One region of the Arsenophonus nasoniae genome, then DNA from elsewhere that is predicted to be linked to it. Evidence: predicted binding sites of a transcription regulator. Region 1 holds the regulator's gene; the other holds the start of a gene.
The links. Region 1 encodes PurR, which represses purine synthesis genes. Its sites were predicted from a motif close to CANGCAAACGTTTGCNTG; they were not measured.
Positions count from the first base shown of each region.

Region 1 (9,991 bases):
GTAGCGTGCTACGTTCTCGCCATGTGGTGGTAATTATAGGAACTCGCCTCGGCGAACTCAGCGCATTTTATTTACAAAAAAAATTTAACAATACAGATTTATTTTATATTGGTATGGAGCCAGATAAAGTAAGAAATAATCTTCCTGCCAATGCTATTATTTTTAACAGTGATATTCAATGCTTTAGCGAAGCGTTGCTTAATGCACTGTTGAAACAACTGATTCATAAACCGGCTGTGCCATGCCCAGCATTGATGGTTGAATTTGCTGATTATGTTATTAAAAATAATAATGGTTCTGCTGAAACCATCCATCCAGTAGATGTTATGAATATCATTCAGAAAGTCGCCATTAATCAGAATAACTGCTACATAGCTGCCGAAGCTGGAAATTCATTTTTTTGGGCTAGTCATCACCTGAAATTTTCTCAACCAGTCCGCTATCGGGTAGGAACTGCATTTTCGACTATGGGGCATTATGTCTGTGGATTAGTAGGTATTGCCGCAGGCAACAAAGAGTGTGCGGTTGGAATTATTGGTGATGGTGCCATGTTAATGGTAAATGAAGTTAGTACCGCAGTGCACTACCGCTTTCCGGCCATTTGGTTGGTGATGAATGACAGCAGCTATAATATGTGCCGTCAGGGGCTGGCAATGTTAAATAGCGAACCCCTCGATTGCGATATACCAGATACAGATTTTGCCTTGTTTGGACGAGCTTTAGGGGCTGATGGTTATCAGGTTAATAATTCTCAGCAATTACAGGAGGTTATGGTTGAGGCAATCAAAAATAGAAATCCAGCCGTAATTGATGTCAAAATTGATAAAAATGTATTTCCACCGCTTAATGATAGGATTGAAACAATTAAGGGGCTTATAAATGATTAATCATGTTTCGTTAATTTCCTGTGCAGCTAGTTTGCCGGATCGCCAGCTAAATATATTGAGAAAAAATGATAAAAAAACAATATTTTCAATAAATGATGATCATTTACCTGAAAGACGTAGCTTATGGCGACTGGATAAAAAGGAATCTATTACCAGATTAATGGTAAATTGCTTATCTAAAGCTTTATATCAGGTGAATATGAATGTCAATCAGCTTGATTGTATTATTATTAGTCTGGTTTGGCCAAAGAACATCCTGTATGAAGAAGTCATTGATTTTGTTCAGCAGCTAAATATTACCTGTCCGGTTATTCCTGTTAGTTTGGGAACGGCTGGTGGAATGACTGCACTTGAGTTAGGTTGGAATCAGTTTTCTAATCCAGCCTGTAAGCGGGTAGCTGTACTCGCTGCTTGTAATTATGTTCACTGGTTTGCTGCTGAAAATCCAATCAATTCTTTACTAAGCGATGGTGCTGCCTGTGCCATACTGAGTTACGATTCGGGTATTTCTCTTGTTTATAGTAAGACGATTCAGACCTATGATTATGAGCGGTTGATATTTATTAATAATTATGTGCAAGAAACAATTGGGTTGGGCAGTTCGATAATTTCTAAACTGCCTACCACTATTTTTAATAGCTGTTATCAATTGTGTCGCGATGCAGGTAAAGATATTAATGATATTCGATATTTCCACATTTATGACCCAATATATTGGGTTAGTGAAGTCAGTGCAAAAATTCTTCAGGTGAGCCAAGATAGAATTTTAACAATATTTAATAAGTATGGCAGCTTGGGGCCAGCGCAAAATTTTTTTGCACTTATCGAATTAAATGCTTGTTCATGGTTAGGAATCTCAATCAATACAGTAAGGCATTAATGGAGGTGTTTTGAACTCAATATTTCTATTAAATTCTGACAGTTTTCTCGTTGATTAACCATGAGAACAGTAATTCGGTTAAATTATCATCTAAAAGCCTAATAATAGGCACACTGCTCCTAGGCTGCGGTTTGTAACCATCGTTTTTGACCATTTTATCCCGCCTTTCTGACAGTAAAGTGACGGCGTGTATTCCTTTTTCCGCACTCATAAACCGCAATCGGTTTCCACATAAAATACATTGGTACGGGTCAGTATTTAAAAAACCTTTGATAAGGGCCCCAAACCCAGGTTTTTCAGGCACATTAGGAGATATCATGTCTAACGCCTCATACACCTTCGGTAATAAGCACCCGCGTTTGCGATTGGCTAAAACCGTAATAACGGATCATCTTAAAATGTCGCGCAGGGATATGACTGACATAACGCCGTATCATTTCTTCTTGGGATAAGGTCTGTCGTCTGTATTGTTGGCTGTGGTGGTCATAGTAATGATGAACCACGGTGCCGCCGCTGTAGTGTTTCAATTGAGAAGCGGAGATAGGGGGACGTTTAAGATAACGGCCCAGATATTTCACATTATGCCAGGCCCCGCGTGTCTTTTTGGCAAAATGTACTTTCCAATAACGTTGAAACTGGGCATTGAGGTAACGGCACCAGGTCTGATAATTGCGAATGTGCCCGAAGCCAGGCAATTTATTGGGTTGTAACTGAAAATAGTTATCCCTAAGGAGTCGAATGACCGCACTGCGCCAGACCTTTCAACGTCTTTCTTTTAAAGAAAATCGGTTTCCAGGTGTCATATTGAGTGAGTCCCCACGCGTGACGGATAAATAAATATGCGGATGTTGATTGAGTTGGCGACCGTAAGTATGCAGCGCACAAAAAATGCCAATTCGAGGCCTTGGCGCTTGGCGTGTTTGAGTATGGCGCGGGTTGCACAGCGAAAGAGTTGGTTGAGCAAGCACCAGTTATTGTTAAAAAAAAGGCCAAAGCAGGTGAGGCATAGTGAGGGTAATATGTTGCCATTCGCAATCCGGCAAAATATGGCGCTGCTGGGCAATCCACTGTTCGGTGCCTTTGAGGCCACACGCACTGCAGGCTTTGGATTTACAGGTTTGACAAAAGAAGCGTGAATGAGAGCATTCAGGTGAAGAACAGCAATAACGGCGAACGCCCATAGCGCAGGTGCTGCAGGCGAGCATCTTTTCGACAGAGAGTAGTTGCCATTCATCCACGTGATTATTTTCGATGAAAAGGTTCCATCCGTCATCGTATTGAAATAGCAGTTTTGCAGGTCTGGGGATGTACATAGAGCAGAGTATAAAAGACGAGAAGGGAATTGCCTAGAAATAGAGCGCCTTTGCCGCGATGCTCACGCCAAAGGCGTGCTTATGTTCAGATATTTTTTCAGATGATTTGTTTATTCTTTTCGGATTTGGGCCTTTTGCCACATCAACCTCTTTCCTGCTAAGTTGGAAAAAAATTCCTACCGTCATTGATTTCATATCAATTTAAAGAATGGCTTGTTTTTTAAATTAATGTGGATGGTAATTTTGCTTTTTAAGTCATGAGATCTGATCGAAATGAGAAAGTTAAATATTCTCATTTCACCAATAAATAAAATTTTACATAATACATATGCGAAGACGGCTACTGAAAAAATGAGCGCTTAATATGCTCGTTAGTCAAAGTCAGCAATCTCACCCGCGTTTGTTGAAAGATTTATTTTCCTACTCGAAGGCTTCCGTTGTGGTATTGGCTGAATTTTTACTTTTTTGCAGCCAGTAGCCTATTAGCAGTGGAATGATGGTAGCAACCATAATACCGCTAGTTGCCAGCAGCGGGTTAGTAATTAAACTAGATACGGCCAGACTCGCCGCAAAACATAAACCTAGCTGGAGAGTATTTTGTAACGCTGCGGCTTTACCACTGACTTTAGGAAAAACACTTAATGCATTTGATACCACAATAGGATAGCAAGCACCATTCATCGCAGCCATGCAACAGAAAGGTAGTAACAGAGTAAATAAATTAGGTTGTGAAAAAATAGCAAGAATAAAGATAATCAATACACTTAGTGCATAACCGATAAGAATCATTGGCAGCAAGATTTGGTTTTTTATTTTGGCTATGAAATAACGTCCACCATAGCCACCGAACATAAAAGCGATGGTTTGAGGTACGTAACTGATGCCAATATCCTGCGGATTATATCCCATTTCAGTTAAAATAAATGGAGAGCCTGTTAGCCAGGCAAAAAATCCGGCACTACAGGCGGCATAAATTAATACATTACCACTAAATACGGCAGAACGTAGGAAGGTGATAAAAGAGGTGGTGGATTTTATTTTCTGTGTTTTTTCTAAACGTTTTTTTTCCTGTAATAAAAGGGTGGCCAAAAAAAGCAATATTCCGATGATAGCTAAACTAAAAAATATCATTTGCCAGCTATTACTAGTAAGGATCCAGGCACCTAATAGAGGGGCTAATGCGGGCGATAGTGCAACTAAAGGCATAATGGTAGCAAATACCCGTTTAGCATAGTGGCCACTAAAACGATCAATGACCAAAGCCTGCCAAATGACTGCTGTTGAACAAACGCTAATACCTTGAATAAATCGCAAAATAAGTAATTGTGTACCATTAGTGATGCAGAGTGTTGTTAGACAGCTAAAAATAAATAGTGCCAACCCAATTAATAAAACGGGTTTTCTACCAATACGATCGGAAAGCGGCCCCCAACTAAGTTGTGCGAAGGCAAAACCACATAAAAATAGACTAAGACTTGCACTGATGGTATTTGCTGAGGTGTTGAGTTGTTGTTGCATTATACTAAAAGCAGGTAAGTACATATCAATGGCCAAAAAACCGAGCATACTTAAGCCAGCTAGATAAAGCATAAAGCCAAAATTATGTTTATTGGGGTTATTTTTATTCATATTGGTATCAATAAATTAAATAATATCAAATATCGCTTTTTATTGTATAAGAGATGAATTTTTGTTGTGAAGCGTTATTATTTGCATATTGTTATCAAATATTTTGACAGGTAAGAGGCTATGTGGTCAGAGTATTCCCTTGAAGTGATTGATGCCGTTGAAAGAACGGGCAGTTTTAGTGCCGCTGCCGTTGAGTTACATAGAGTTCCCTCTGCAGTAAGTTATACCGTAAAACAACTGGAAGAGTGGCTGGCCGTTCCTTTGTTTGAACGACGTTATCGTGATGTTGTTCTTACTGATGCCGGTAAATTTTTCGTTAAAAATGCGCGCCATATTATCAAAACAATGCGTGAAACACGCCATCAGTGTCAACAGATTGCCAATGGTTGGCATGGACAATTTAGTATTGCTATTGATCGGGTTGTTAAGCCCGAGAGAATATTGCAATTAATATTAGATTTTTATCGTCACTTTTCTGATATTGAACTTTTTATTCAACAGGAAGTTTATAATGGTGTATGGGAGTCGTTGGTCGATGCTCGAGTAGATATTGCGATTGGTGCCACTCGCGCCTCCCCGATTGGTGATAGATATAGTTTTCGTGATATGGGCTTTATGCCCTGGTCATGTGTTGTCAGCATAAATCATCCTTTAGCACAAATGAACGGTCTAATTAGTGATCAACAATTACGTCAGTATCCGAGTTTATGTTTAGAAGATACCTCTCGCTACTTGCCAAAGCGAGAAACTTGGGCATTGGATAACCAAAAACGGCTTATTGTGCCAGATTGGGAAAGTGGTTTAGCTTGTTTAAAAAATGGGTTATGTTTAGGATTTGCGCCTAAACATCGGGTAGAGCAACTTTGCCGCAAAAATGAATTAAAAACTTTACAGATTAAGCAACCCTTACCTGATAGTCCGTGTTGTGTTATTTGGAATGAAGAAAAACGTTCTCCGACCTTGAGTTGGTTACTTGATTATTTAGGTAATAGCGAAACGCTGAATGCCGAGTGGCTAGCTAATTGAAGAAATTTAAATCTAGCGATTATCTGCGGTAGTCAATAAATGGACCATCGACAACCGAACGGCGTTCAATAAGCTCAGGATGTATTTCAATAGTTTGCGCATTTTTGCGTTTATTAAAAATACGATCCAGCAGCATAGTAAAAGCCATTTGACCCAAACGTTCTTTAGGTTGATGAATGGTGGTTAGTGCTGGCGTAAAAAAACGTGCATTGCGAACATTGTCATAGCCAATAATAGAGATATCTTGTGGAACCCGAATGCCTAATTCATTCGCTGCACAGATAGCCCCCATTGCCATAATGTCACCACCACAAAAAATAGCGGTCGGTCTTGGTTGATGATTTAAAATTTGCTTCATCGCGTCGTAGCCGGAAGTTGGCTCGAAATCACCCTCAACAATCCATTTATCCAGTGGCTGGATGTTAGCTTCCTTCATGGCATTGAGAAAGCCTTGCCGCCGGCCACTGCCAGTATTGCGTTTTAATGGTCCAGAGATAATCCCTAAATCACGATGCCCGCGTTCAATCAGATAACGCCCGGCAAGATAACCGCCATAAACCGCATTATCAATGATGACATCGGTAAAATCACCATGAGCTTGCCCCCAATCCATCACAACCATTGGAATATTACGGTATTCCTCTAACATCTGGAGTAGTTGTTTTGGATATTCGGAGCACATTACCAATAAACCATCAACCCTTTTTTGCGCTAACATTTGTAAATAGGCTTGCTGTTTATTGAGGTTGTTATGTGAATTACACAGGATTAATGTATATCCTTGACTATAACAGTTGTTTTCTACTGACTCGATGACTTCTGCAAAATAAGGGGCTTCATTAGAGGTAGCCAGTAAACCAATGGATTTAGTATGGTTAACTTTCAAACTACGAGCAACGGCACTGGGAGAATAATTAAGTGTTTTAATGGCTGCCCAAACACTCGTTTTTGTCTCTTTGGCAACAAAACGGGTGTTATTAATTACATGAGATACGGTGGTAGTTGAAACCCCCGCCAAATTTGCCACATCCTTAATTGTTGCCATGTTAAAAAGACTCCTGCACCATTTCCAAATCCATTACTATTATTTAAAAACGACTATCATTAAACTATAAAAATAACCCACTGATAATTAAATTATCAGTAAACTGTTCATTTTGTCTGATTTGTTATAAAAACAAAAGTGTTAATCAATATTTCCTTGATGATATAATAAAAAATAGTTTTTTTGTTGTATGATGTTATGACATTAAATGATTTTTCATTAGCGAATTTATGAATAAAGCTGTGAGAATAGTGAGGTGAGGTTATGGATACCGATTTTAAGTATGGTTTATGTACTGCGATTGTTGCATTGTTAATGATCGTATCATTTGTTTCTTTTATTTTCTGACCATTATGTTGGCTTAACCGTCTATTTTATCGCTACCACGATAATGATTTTTGGCTTAAGCAGCATAATATAATTAGTAGGCTGCGCTATTGGCAGCCTATAGCCAGTAAAGGATTACATTCTTTCTACCGTTTCAATTCCTAATGTGTCTAGACCAATTTTTAAGGTTTTTTGCGTTAGTAACGCCAGTTTTAATCGGCTTTGTTTTGATGCGTCATTTTCTGCATTCAAAATTGGACAATGTTCATAAAAACTAGAAAATAAACCAGCCAGATCATATAAATAAGAACACATAATATGTGGTAAACCTTCGCGAGCAACAGTGAGTATTGTCTCTTCAAATTGCAATAAACGTATCGCTAGCACTTGCTCATATTCATTGGCCAATATCACCGGCGCGGTTAAGGTTGCCGGATTAATCTTAGCTCGCTTAAAAATTGAGGCCACTCTGGTATAGGCATATTGCATATAAGGCGCGGTATTACCCTCAAAAGCTAACATATTGTCCCAGTCAAAAATATAATCAGTGGTACGATTTTTCGATAGATCGGCATATTTTACTGCACCAATACCAACCGCCTGGATAATCGATTGTAACTCTTTTTCTGGCATAGCTGAATTTTTTTGACGGATAAGATGAGCTGCACGCTCAATCGCTTCATCAAGTAAATCGGCGAGCCGGATAGTTCCGCCGGCGCGAGTTTTAAACGGTTTACCATCCTTACCTAGCATCATACCAAACATGTGATGCTCTAATGACATTGTATCAGGAATATAGCCGGCTTTACGTACAATAGCCCAAGCTTGCATGAGATGTTGGTGTTGTCGTGAATCGGTATAATACAACACGCGATCGGCGTGAAGTATTTCATGACGATATTTTGCGCAGGCAATATCTGTTGTCGTATAGAGATAGCCACCATCTTTTTTCTGGATGATCACCCCCATGGCATCGCCATCTTTATTTTTAAATTCATCCAAATAGACAACCATAGCGCCATCACTTTCAACAGCTAACCCTTTAGCCGTTAAATCAGCGACAATATCAGGCAGCATATTATTATATAAGCTTTCACCCATCACATCGTCTTCAGTCAGCGTGACATTTAAACGCTGATAGGTTTGTTGATTTTGCGCCATGGTAATATCAACCAATTTGTGCCACATTTTACGACAATATTCATCACCAGACTGCAGTTTAACCACGTAATTACGTGCCAATTCAGCAAAATTTTCATCTTCATCATAATGTTTTTTAGCTTCACGATAGAAAGTTTCCAGATCCGCTAAGGCCATATTGGTAGCATTCTCTTGCTGAACTTTTTCCAGATACGCAATTAGCATACCAAACTGGGTGCCCCAATCGCCGATATGGTTAGCACGAATTACTTTATGACCTAAAAACTCTAATGTGCGAGCGACAGCATCGCCAATGATGGTAGAACGTAAATGGCCAACATGCATCTGTTTTGCGACATTGGGGGCCGAATAGTCAATAATAATGGTTTGTGGCGTAACGCTATTAATAGCCAATTTTTCATGTTGTAAGGTAAGTTCAATCTGTTTTGCTATCCATTGCTTATCAAGAAAAATATTAATAAAACCCGGTCCCGCAATTTCAACTTTACTGGCAATATTTTCCAGCTTCAGTAGCGGTAGCATTTTTTCCGCTAACTGACGTGGAGGAATACCGATTTTTTTAGCAGCTGACATGACACCATTAGCTTGGTAATCACCAAATTGGGCTTTTGTTGAAGGGCGGATATGTGCATCACTACCTTTAGGCGCGCCTGCGGCGACTAATGCATTACTAATTTTTTCTGAAAGAAGAGCCTGAATATTCACCTGATTACCTTAATGATGAAGATAGCTGTCGTTTTCGACTTAGTAAGATACAGCTATGAGGGTCGAGATAAAAAATAGCTGGCTTTATACCATAATTAGCTATTCACATGCTACTAATCAACTATTTGATTGATAACTCTATTGTAAAATAATATCAGATAGGATCGCTTTTTATCATCATACTAAATGCTATTTGAGAATTTTTGCATTATCTAACTTTAAAAAATAGCATTGATTGTAAAATTGCAATTTTGATTAGAAATATTAATTTAAAAAATAGGCTATGTTAAGTCTCTTTATTTTGCATATTAAAATTTATCTTCATGAAAAGTTAAAAGTATATTGAAAATTTATTATTAAAAGTTAATGGCCTTTTATAATAAAATATTATCCTTTTTGATTAAAATTAATTACTTGTCGTAATTACAGTTTGAAAAATGGGTATTTTATTTGCAGAATAGTATGCTTATTAATTGATAACTAAAAAATAGAAATAACAATAATTAATCAGAGGTGGCAGTATTATGATAACCCTTGAAATTTGCTGCTATGGGGCTGAATGTGCCCTAATTGCGCAAGAATTTGGCGCAGATCGTATTGAACTTTGTTCCAGTCCAGCTGAAGGCGGATTAACACCGAGTTATGGTTGTTTAAAACAGACTATAGATACAGTAAATATCCCCGTTCATCCAATTGTACGTCCTAGAGGAGGGGATTTTTGTTACAATGATAGCGAGTTTGAAGCTATTAAACATGATATAAGCCTTATCAGACAGTTAGGTTTTCCCGGTGTCGTATATGGCATATTAAATCGAGAAGGACATATTGATATACCCCGCATGCGTATTTTAAAAGCATTATCTGGTGATATGGCTGTTACTTTTCATCGCGCTTTTGATATGTGCATTAGCCCAAAACAAGCTTATGAACAACTGACAGAACTTGGTGTTGCACGTATATTAACCTCAGGTCAGCAACAGAATGCGGAATTAGGTTTACCGTTATTGAAAGAATTAAA
Region 1 is NZ_CP038613.1:1,656,287-1,666,277, forward strand. Features, by position in the region: gene ArsFIN_RS08130 (thiamine pyrophosphate-dependent enzyme) at 27-887, shown strand; gene ArsFIN_RS08135 (hypothetical protein) at 880-1,767, shown strand; gene ArsFIN_RS27360 (hypothetical protein) at 1,796-2,086, opposite strand; partial or broken gene ArsFIN_RS28790 (IS91 family transposase) at 2,097-2,735, opposite strand; gene ArsFIN_RS27370 (transposase zinc-binding domain-containing protein) at 2,745-3,080, opposite strand; gene punC (purine nucleoside transporter PunC) at 3,501-4,709, opposite strand; gene punR (DNA-binding transcriptional activator PunR) at 4,830-5,735, shown strand; gene purR (HTH-type transcriptional repressor PurR) at 5,755-6,780, opposite strand; gene argS (arginine--tRNA ligase) at 7,243-8,973, opposite strand; gene cutC (copper homeostasis protein CutC) at 9,498-9,991, shown strand, end outside.

Region 2 (9,991 bases), 1.0 Mb from region 1:
ACCATAATTATCAACAAAGCGTAGCGCGACTAAATGATTTTTTTCCAACAGGTCAAGATGAGCCATGTTTCGCATCTCGACTTGTCCCTCACCATGAGAAACCGCTATTGGTAGTTGGCAACCGGCCATATCTTGTAAAAATAGCGAAGGACTTTCCATCACTTTTACCAAGCTAAAACGCGCTTCAAAGCGTTCTGAACGATTACGAACAAATCGTGGCCAATGTTCAGCACCTGGAATTAATTGATTGAGATTAGACATCATTTGACAACCATTACATATGCCTAAAGATAAAGTATCTGCGCGAGTAAAAAAGCCAGCGAATTGGTCATGTACTCGTGAATTGAATAAAATTGATTTTGCCCAGCCTTCTCCCGCACCCAATACATCACCATAAGAAAAACCACCACAGGCAACTAATAGCTGAAAATTTGCGAGTGTTACTCTGTCTGCTAACAAATCACTCATATGCACATCGATGGCAGTAAAACCTGCACGGTGAAATGCAGCCGCCATTTCAACATGGGAATTGACCCCCTGTTCACGTAAAACAGCCACTTTCGGTGCGCGGTTTGTCATAATATAGGGCGCCGCAATGTCATCTGCTGGATCAAAGTTTAATTTTACATTTAAACCCGGATCTGTCAGATCTTGTTTAGCCTGATGTTCTTGATCAGCACACTCAGGATTATCACGTAAACGTTGCATTTGCCAGCTGGTCTCAGCCCACCATAAACGCAATTGGCTACGCTTTTCACGATAAATTTCTTTGCCGACACTGTTGATAGCAACAATATCGTCTTTAATTGCCATACCAATATAGTGTACACACTCAGACAAACCATGCTCAGCTAAACAAGCTTCCACCTTTTCCCTATCTGCTTGTTTGATTTGGATAACTGCACCTAATTCTTCACTGAATAAAGCCGCAAGAATATCTTTATCATAATGACCAATATCAATATTCAACCCACAGTGACCGGCAAATGCCATTTCGGTTAATGTCACAAATAGGCCACCATCAGAACGATCATGATAAGCTAATAATTTTTGTTCTTTAATAAGTGCCTGAATCCCATTAAAGAAACCGGTTAATAATTTAGCATCACGGACATCGGGTGGATAATCACCTAATTGCCGGTATACCTGCGCCAATGCTGAACCACCCAACGCATTATGACCCTGCCCGAGATCTATTAATAATAATGCATTATCTTGATCACTTTTCAGCTCAGGTGTAACCGTTAAACGAACATCTTCAACCCGTGAAAAAGCAGTAATCACAACAGAAAGTGGCGCGGTCATTTCACAAACCTGTTCGCCTTCATGCCAGGTGGTTTTCATTGACATAGAATCTTTACCAACCGGGATGGTTAGACCTAATGCTGGACATAGCTCCTCACCAATCGCCTTTACAGCTTGATACAAACCTGCATCTTCACCAGGATGTCCGGCGGCTACCATCCAATTAGCGGAAAGTTTCACCCGTTTTAGATCCTGAACATAAGCAGAAGCGATATTGGTCAATGCTTCTCCAACTGCCATCCGGCTGGATGCTGCATAATTCAATAGTGCTATTGGTGAGCGCTCACCGATAGACATAGCTTCGCCATAATAACTGTCTAAACTCGCTGTCGTGACCGCACAATCAGCAACCGGGATCTGCCAAGGACCAACCATTTGATCTCGCGCTACCATTCCGGTAACACTACGATCGCCAATAGTAATCAGAAAAGTTTTCTCTGCCACTGCGGGTAAATGTAATACCCGTTTAACCGCTTCTGTTAAGGTTATCGTCTTTCGATTAATCGGCTTACCAGCTGCATGTTGAGAACTAACATCACGTCGCATTTTGGGTGTTTTACCTAACAAAACATCCAGTGGCATGCAAATAGGCTGGTTAGTAAAATAACTATCATTAAGTAGCAAATCCCGATTTTCCGTTGCTTCACCAATAACGGCATAGGGTGCGCGTTCTCGACGACAAATAGACTCAAATAAAGGAAGTTGTTCAGGTAACACAGCCAATACATAACGCTCTTGAGATTCATTACACCAAATCTCACGTGGATCCATGCCTGGTTCATCATTCAATATTTGGCGTAGTTCAAATATCCCCCCTCGACCCGCATCATTTACTAGCTCAGGCATGGCATTAGAAAGCCCTCCCGCACCAACATCATGAATAAATAGAATCGGATTATCGTCACCTAACTGCCAACAGCGATCAATAACCTCTTGGCAACGACGCTCCATTTCAGGGTTGTCACGTTGCACTGAGGCGAAATCAAGATCAATATCAGATTGCCCTGAAGTCATCGATGAAACTGCGCCGCCTCCCAGCCCAATATTCATTGACGGGCCACCTAGTACAATTAATTTAGCGCCAACCGGAATATTGCCCTTTTGAATATGTTCTGCCCGAATATTACCTATACCACCTGCTAACATAATTGGTTTGTGATAGCCGCGTAATTCTGCGCCATTATGACTATTCACTTGTTCTTCATAAGTACGAAAATAACCTAACAAAGCGGGTCGGCCAAATTCATTATTAAAAGCCGCGCCTCCTAATGGCCCATCCAGCATAATATCAAGCGCACTAACAATACGCTGCGGTTTACCAAAATCTTGTTCCCAAGGTTGTTTAAAACCTGGAATGCGTAAGTTAGAAACAGCAAATCCGACTAAGCCTGCTTTAGGCTTTGCACCACGTCCTGTGGCGCCTTCATCGCGTATTTCTCCACCCGAGCCAGTTGCAGCGCCTGGCCAAGGAGAAATAGCTGTCGGGTGGTTATGGGTTTCTACTTTCATCAAAATATGGGTATTTTCATGATGATAATCATACTTACCGCTTACCGGATCAGGAAAAAAACGCCCAATATTCGATCCTTCCATCACGGCAGCGTTATCTTTATAAGCAGATAAAATATAATCTGGCGTTTGTTGATAAGTATTTTTTATCATACTAAACAAAGAATTAGGTTGTTTTTTACCATCAATAATCCAACTGGCATTAAATATTTTATGCCGACAATGTTCTGAATTAGCTTGCGCAAACATATAGAGCTCAACATCGGTTGGATTCCGCCCTAATGTTTGGAAGGCATGCATCAAATAATCAATTTCATCTGTGGCTAGCGCTAACCCTAATTCAGTATTTGCCAATTCAAGTGCGCGACGACCATTTTTTAATATTTCTATTGTTACCATCGGCGCTGGCTTATGATGCACAAAGAGTGATTCTACCTGCTCAAAAGAAGTCCAAACCGCTTCAACCATTCGATCATGCAAAATGACAGATAAATCATCCAATTGTGATATATCCAGTGGTGCAGAATAAATAATATAATAAGCAATCCCACGCTCAAGCCGGATCACCTGCTGTAATCCACAGTTATGAGCAATATCCGTTGCCTTTGAAGACCAAGGTGAAATAGTGCCTGGCCGTGGAGTAACCAAGAGTAACTGGCCTGTAGGCTGTTGCTCAGTTAATGAAGGGCCATAATGAAGCAACTTACTCAGTTTTTGTCGGTCATCCTGATTTAATGGCGCACCAAGTTCAGCAAAGTGTACATATTCAGCATAAATGTCAATAACCGGCAGTTGTTGCTGTTGGCATAAAGATAGAAGCTTAGTAATGCGAAATGTCGATAAAGCGGGTGAGCCACGCAGGATTTCCATAGTAATAGTTTCTCTTAACTTATAAAGCTGGCCTGAAGCATAGGTATCAGGAAAACTGGCCGACTATTATAAAGCATCATGAGCCATTACGAAACCGTTTGCGTGAACATTTATCACTCACTAGGGAATGTTAAAGATATGTAAAATAGATTAAATTACGTTGCAAATCATTTTTTTGTTAAGCAAAATATCGGGCTCTTAAAAAATTGGCCATAATTTGGTCATTTTAATTAAGATAATCTGTTTAACTAACGAGATATAACCATTTGATTAATATTAGAATTAATTATCTTGTTATCGTTATTGTCTCTATAATTTCTGTTGGTGTCATTGCACTTAATATTGAGTGGCCCAACCAGCAGCAAGACCAGGTAAAGAGAATTATTTCTCGTGGTGAACTACGTGTAAGTACCATTAATTCACCACTTATGTCCTTTAACGATAAGCAAGAAGCAAGCGGATTTGATTACGAACTGACCAAACGCTTTGCCGATTACCTTGGCGTAAAGCTACGTATCAATGTACGTTCAAATATCAATCAGCTTTTTAATGATCTAGAAAACGGTAATAGTGACTTCATTACTGCAGGACTTCTCTACAATGAGAAGCGCCTCGATAGAGCACAGCCGGGACCTGCCTACTATACCGTTTCACAACAACTGATTTATCGCAAAGGGATAAATCGTCCACGCTCTTTGAATGATATAAAAGGGAAGTTTGTCGTTGCCACAGATTCAGTACACGCTAGTACACTGCAACGGTTGAAGCAAAAATACCCTAATCTCCAGTGGGAAGAAACCAGTCATTATAATGCGACTGAGTTATTACAACTGCTAGCTGAAGGAAAAATTGATTATACCTTAGAAAACTCTATTGTCGTCGCCATGCAGCAACGCATTCATCCAAACATTGCAGTTGCTTTTAATGTTAGCGACGATCATAGCCTTAATTGGTATATGAAACGCTCAAAAGATAATAGTCTAAATGCAGCAATGTTAGACTTCTTCAATAAAAGCAAAGAAGAAGAACTTTTAACCCGCTTAGATGAAAAATATTTTGGCCATGTTGCTAGCTTTGATTATTTTGATACGCTTTCATTTATTACTGCGATTAATAAAACTTTGCCAACCTATAAACATCTGTTCAAAAAATATGCAGAAGATATGGATTGGCGGCTACTCGCAGCAATTTCCTGGCAAGAATCCCACTGGGATCCACTTGCCACATCACCAACGGGTGTTCGTGGTTTAATGATGCTTACCGTACCTACCGCACAAACTATGGGTGTGTCAGATAGGCTGGATCCAGAGGAAAGTATTAAAGGTGGCGCTGCTTATTTACAATATCTGATGTCACGCTTACCAACCACTATTGCGCCTGATGATCGTATTTGGTTTGCATTATCAGCTTATAATATGGGATTGGGTCATATGCTTGATGCCAGGAAACTGACACTCCTACAAGGTGGTGATCCAGACAGTTGGTTAGATGTAAAAGCTAGACTTCCCTTACTCAGTAAGAAAAAATATTTTGCTAAATTAACCTACGGTTATGCACGTGGCTATGAAGCCTATCGTTATGTGGAAAATATTCGCCGTTATCACCAAAGCTTGGTGGGTTACCTACAGAATAAGGAAATGAATCAAAATATGCAGCTTGCCGCCAGGGATCCGCTTTTATTCTCTAGAGCCAGCAGTAAAAAAGAAAGTAGTGATTAATTTTGCCAATCATTACTAAAATAGTATTAGCCTTTACTTCTGCCTAAGTAGCCTCACTAAGCTGCTTAGGCAGATTTAATTTAACAGCGCGGCACTTTGTTGCCCAATTTTTTTTCTGCTCGCCGCTGTTTAAAAAAACGACTTAACATCGCCGAACATTCATCAGACAAAATCCCTCCCAATACCAGAATACGATGATTCATATCAGGATGATTAAAAACATCAATTATTGAGCCCGCAGCACCGGTTTTTTGATCACAGGCACCATAAACTAAGCGACTGATGCGCGCATGGATCATGGCCCCAGCACACATAATACATGGTTCTAAGGTCACATAAAGAGTAGTGTTAAGTAAGCGATAATTTTGTAAATATTGGCCACCTGCCCGCAAAGCTATAATTTCTGCATGAGCACATGGATCATGATCCGAAATAGGCTGATTCCAACCTTCTGCAATCAATTTATCTTCATGAACCAATACCGCACCTACCGGAATTTCACCTTTTGCTTGCGCCTTTTCTGCGAGTAAAATAGCTTTTCGCATCCAATAAACATCTTTTTTGGCTTGTTCCACGAATAAAAAACCTCAAAAAATTAACTTATAGGGTAAAAGTTGTTATAACATAATATCAATCTATGGTTTAATAACACTGGAACAGATAATAGATTACCTTGCTAAATCATCTGTAACATAAGCTATGCTATTACATAAATTTAGTCTATTCGACCCTGCTCATCTTTCATTAAAGATAGTAACCTAATTAACACGTGTATATTAAATGATAAAAAAATTAATAAATAACAATCAGTATTTTTTGCTAAAAATATTGCTACTTACTATATTATTTAGCTTAATTCATTACGCTTTAGGTTATCCACCAAGGCTAAACTATACAGCGGGTATCGTTGCATTACTCATCGTTATCAGTCCATTACGGATAATATATTGTGGATTTATTATCATATTTACAATTATTGCAGCGCTATATTTTCCGGCCAGGTTTCTATATGGTGCGCCCTCACTCACCATAGCAACATCAGTTACTTACACCAATTTACATGAAGCAATAGAATTTATTACTAATATTCCATATTATCTTTATATTGGATCATTATTTATTTTACTGTTCGGTTTTTTCTGTGCAAAATTCAAGCTTAATAGCGCAAAAAAAATAAAGGTTTGGGCTTTTATTACTTTTCTGCTGTTTCTTTTCTATGGCCCAATAAAAGATTATAAAGAAATAGGTGAATTTGATATTTTAAATAGTGGTTATCCAGAAATTAAATTTATCAAAGATACCTATGAGGCGAAAGGCGAGACGGAAAAGCTTTTTAGCTTAATTGCACAAAAAGATGATTTCCAGCCAAACAATGCTGCCACACCCTATGATACCTATGTTATGGTGATTGGTGAAAGCGCTAGACGCGACTTTATGCATGTTTATGGCTTTCCAATTAATGATACCCCATTTATGGATGCTGCTAATGGTATTATATTCAATCATTATATTTCAGCCGCCTCAACAACCGTACCATCATTAACTCATTCGCTAACTCAGCCTCCTAAATTAGCTAATAGCGTTATTGCGCTCACTAAAAAGTGGGGATTTACTACTTATTGGCTGTCAAATCAGGGAGCGGTTGGTATCTATGACACACCGATTGCCTCGCTGGGGAAAAAAGCCGACCAGCCATTTTTCCTTAAAAGAGGAAGTTATAATAATAGCAAAGAGAGCAATGATGATGAATTACTACCGCAAATTGCAGCAGCAATCAAAGCCCCTCAGGCCAAAAAATTGATTATTGTTCATTTAATGGGTAGTCATCCTCGCGCCTGCGCCAGAACTGATAATCATTATGATATTTTTTATAAAAGTAAAGAGATCTCATGTTATATCCAGAGCATAAAAAATACGGATCAGCTACTGGCAACTATTCATCAATATTTAACTGACAGCCACTCAAAATGGAGCATGATATACTTTTCTGATCATGGTTTGGGTTTCGTCAATAAAAACAATCCGAGTGACCTTAAACTCACCCATAATGACCAATATCGTCAAGATTATGAAGTACCACTATTTATTAGCTCTCATAATTCTATCAACCGGCAGTACATCAACGCTGGCAGAAGTGGAATTAACTTTTTAAGTCTATTTTCTGAATGGTCAGGTATTGACGATCCCAGTATTGACCACTCCTGTCATATGATTTCAAACGATATTTGTTCACAACAAAATAGTGTCATTGACTTTAGTAATAAACGCATTGACTATAGAAAATTACCGGCCGATATGGCGCCATAACAGAATGCAAAATACCAAAACAACTAATAGGGTATAATATTATTGTTTTAGTCTGATAATTTATTGTGTACAATATAAAATAAGTTGTGTTTATTTTCGCTACAAAGCTAAAAATAAATGCAGCTTTTTACTAATTTGATGATCTAACTAATATTTTAAATAAAACTTTAAATGTCACTATTAATTACTCCAAATATATTATAGAGTGTGATAAAGAATAAAATAATAAACTTATAGTCTTATATTATCTTTTAGTTTTTGAATTAGCATTAATTGTTAGTAATCTCATTTGATCTTAGTAATACAAAAATACTAAGCATGCATGGAGGCACTAACCTGCTATTGAAGCACATTAAAATATTTTCTACGTAATTAACAGAAAAAATTCTTTTTTTGTTACATAGTTAGCTTAACCATATGAAAAAATACATTAACTATATAATCTTATTATTATTATTTATATTTTCGCTTTTATTAAATATTTTTATTTTTAAAGTTGATGCAAGGTTACCGCATATATCTACTTTTACTATTCTCTTAATAACTCTCTTTTTAATACTGAGTAATAATAATTTACGAAAATTAATAGGGTTAACTTTTCTATTTCTTATCAACATAAAAGTTATATATTCGTTAAATTTTAACGGAAATATAACAATTTCCGTTCTTCATTCCATTCTTGAAACAAACATAAATGAAGCGCTATTTATGTTAGGCAGTTTATTTTTAAAATTAATTTTACCTTCATTGATATTTACTGCTTTTTTATTTTATCTGATAACCATAATTAAGAAAAATTTAGCGAATACGTCTCTATTATTGTACTCAGTACTATCGTTTACAACACTTTCTATTATCTTAGTTATTATAGATATAAAAGATGAAAACAGATTAATTTCTGATATCAAAGAAGATAAAAAACAACTTGGGATTTTTTTTCATGATAAAGTCCCTTTAATATTTGGTGATGCGGTTTATTTATTAATTTCATCATATGATAATAATAAATATGCAAATATAGCAGAGATTGAAAAATTTAATCATGCAATAGTGGCAAAAAAAGACAATGATAACAAAAACATTATATTAATCATGGGTGAAGCTTCACTATACTCACGTTATAGTGCTTATGGTTATCATTTTGATACCACACCCCATATGACAAAACTATTTTCTACCTCAAATAGTTGCATCGTGAATAATGCCCATTCTAGTTCACCGATAACCCGTGATTCCTTGTCAATGACACTAGCTTTCCATACGCCTGAAAATGAAGATAACCTGTTCAACAATAAATCTATTATTGAAATGGCAAAAGCCAATGGATATAAAACATATTGGTTAGGTTCGCAAGAAATACAAGGGCTGCATGGTTCTAAATATGGTTTTATCGCTCAAAAAAGCAATGATTTAAAATTAACCGATTATAATGATAATAAATTAGCTAACCTGTTAGTAAAAGTGTTGTCTGATAATGCCCAAAAGCGATTTATTATTATTCATCTTTATGGTAATCATTTACCCTATAACAACTATGATGAAATAGATAAAAAAGCATTACCAAACGCAGAAAATTATGATCTTACCATTCATCATACTGACCGAATCATTAATGATATTTTTAAAGTCATTAATGAAAAGAAAATAGATTTTAATTTAATTTATACCGCCGATCATGGTGAGATTGTTAATGTGGGTCATGGATTAGAAAAGGGAAGAGAACAATATTTGATCCCCTTTATGTATAAATCAACCAATAATCGTTTCAATTGTGATTTTATTGAATCTTTTCGTAATAAAGACGGATATTTGAGTGGTTTGATGAATAAATATATCTTATCAGAACTTCTTGGCTATGAAATTGATAAAAATATTCTTAGAAACGAAAGGGAATATGATAGAATATTAACAGCCAATGAAAATATTTTACCATTCTCATTAATGGAATAACAATTACCCAGTAAATATATTGCTGGATTTCAATTTGAAATCCAGCCTTAGATTATATTTTTTGCTATTTAGATCGACACGATTTAGCTAAATGTTTAAAATAGGCTTAGCTGCTGCAATAATAGATTTCATGTATGAGTTTATGTAAAGGATTTACACGAAACTTTCAGCGCTCTAAAACATCTCAATATTCATCAGAATCAGTTTTTTGTCTTTGTATTATTCTGACTAGCATTGAATTTGTTTTTAGCACAAAAACAATAAATTTAATGCTCATATCCCTTTACATAGTTAAGATAGTAAAAGCGATATGTTTGGCTACTATTGTATTA
Region 2 is NZ_CP038613.1:2,705,222-2,715,212, forward strand. Features, by position in the region: gene purL (phosphoribosylformylglycinamidine synthase) at 1-3,684, opposite strand, end outside; gene mltF (membrane-bound lytic murein transglycosylase MltF) at 3,951-5,402, shown strand; gene tadA (tRNA adenosine(34) deaminase TadA) at 5,483-5,947, opposite strand; gene ArsFIN_RS13770 (phosphoethanolamine transferase) at 6,183-7,709, shown strand; gene ArsFIN_RS13775 (phosphoethanolamine transferase) at 8,418-9,659, shown strand.
Region 2: a site for PurR is predicted at 3,772-3,789, ahead of purL (phosphoribosylformylglycinamidine synthase). Genes of this name have one in related genera too.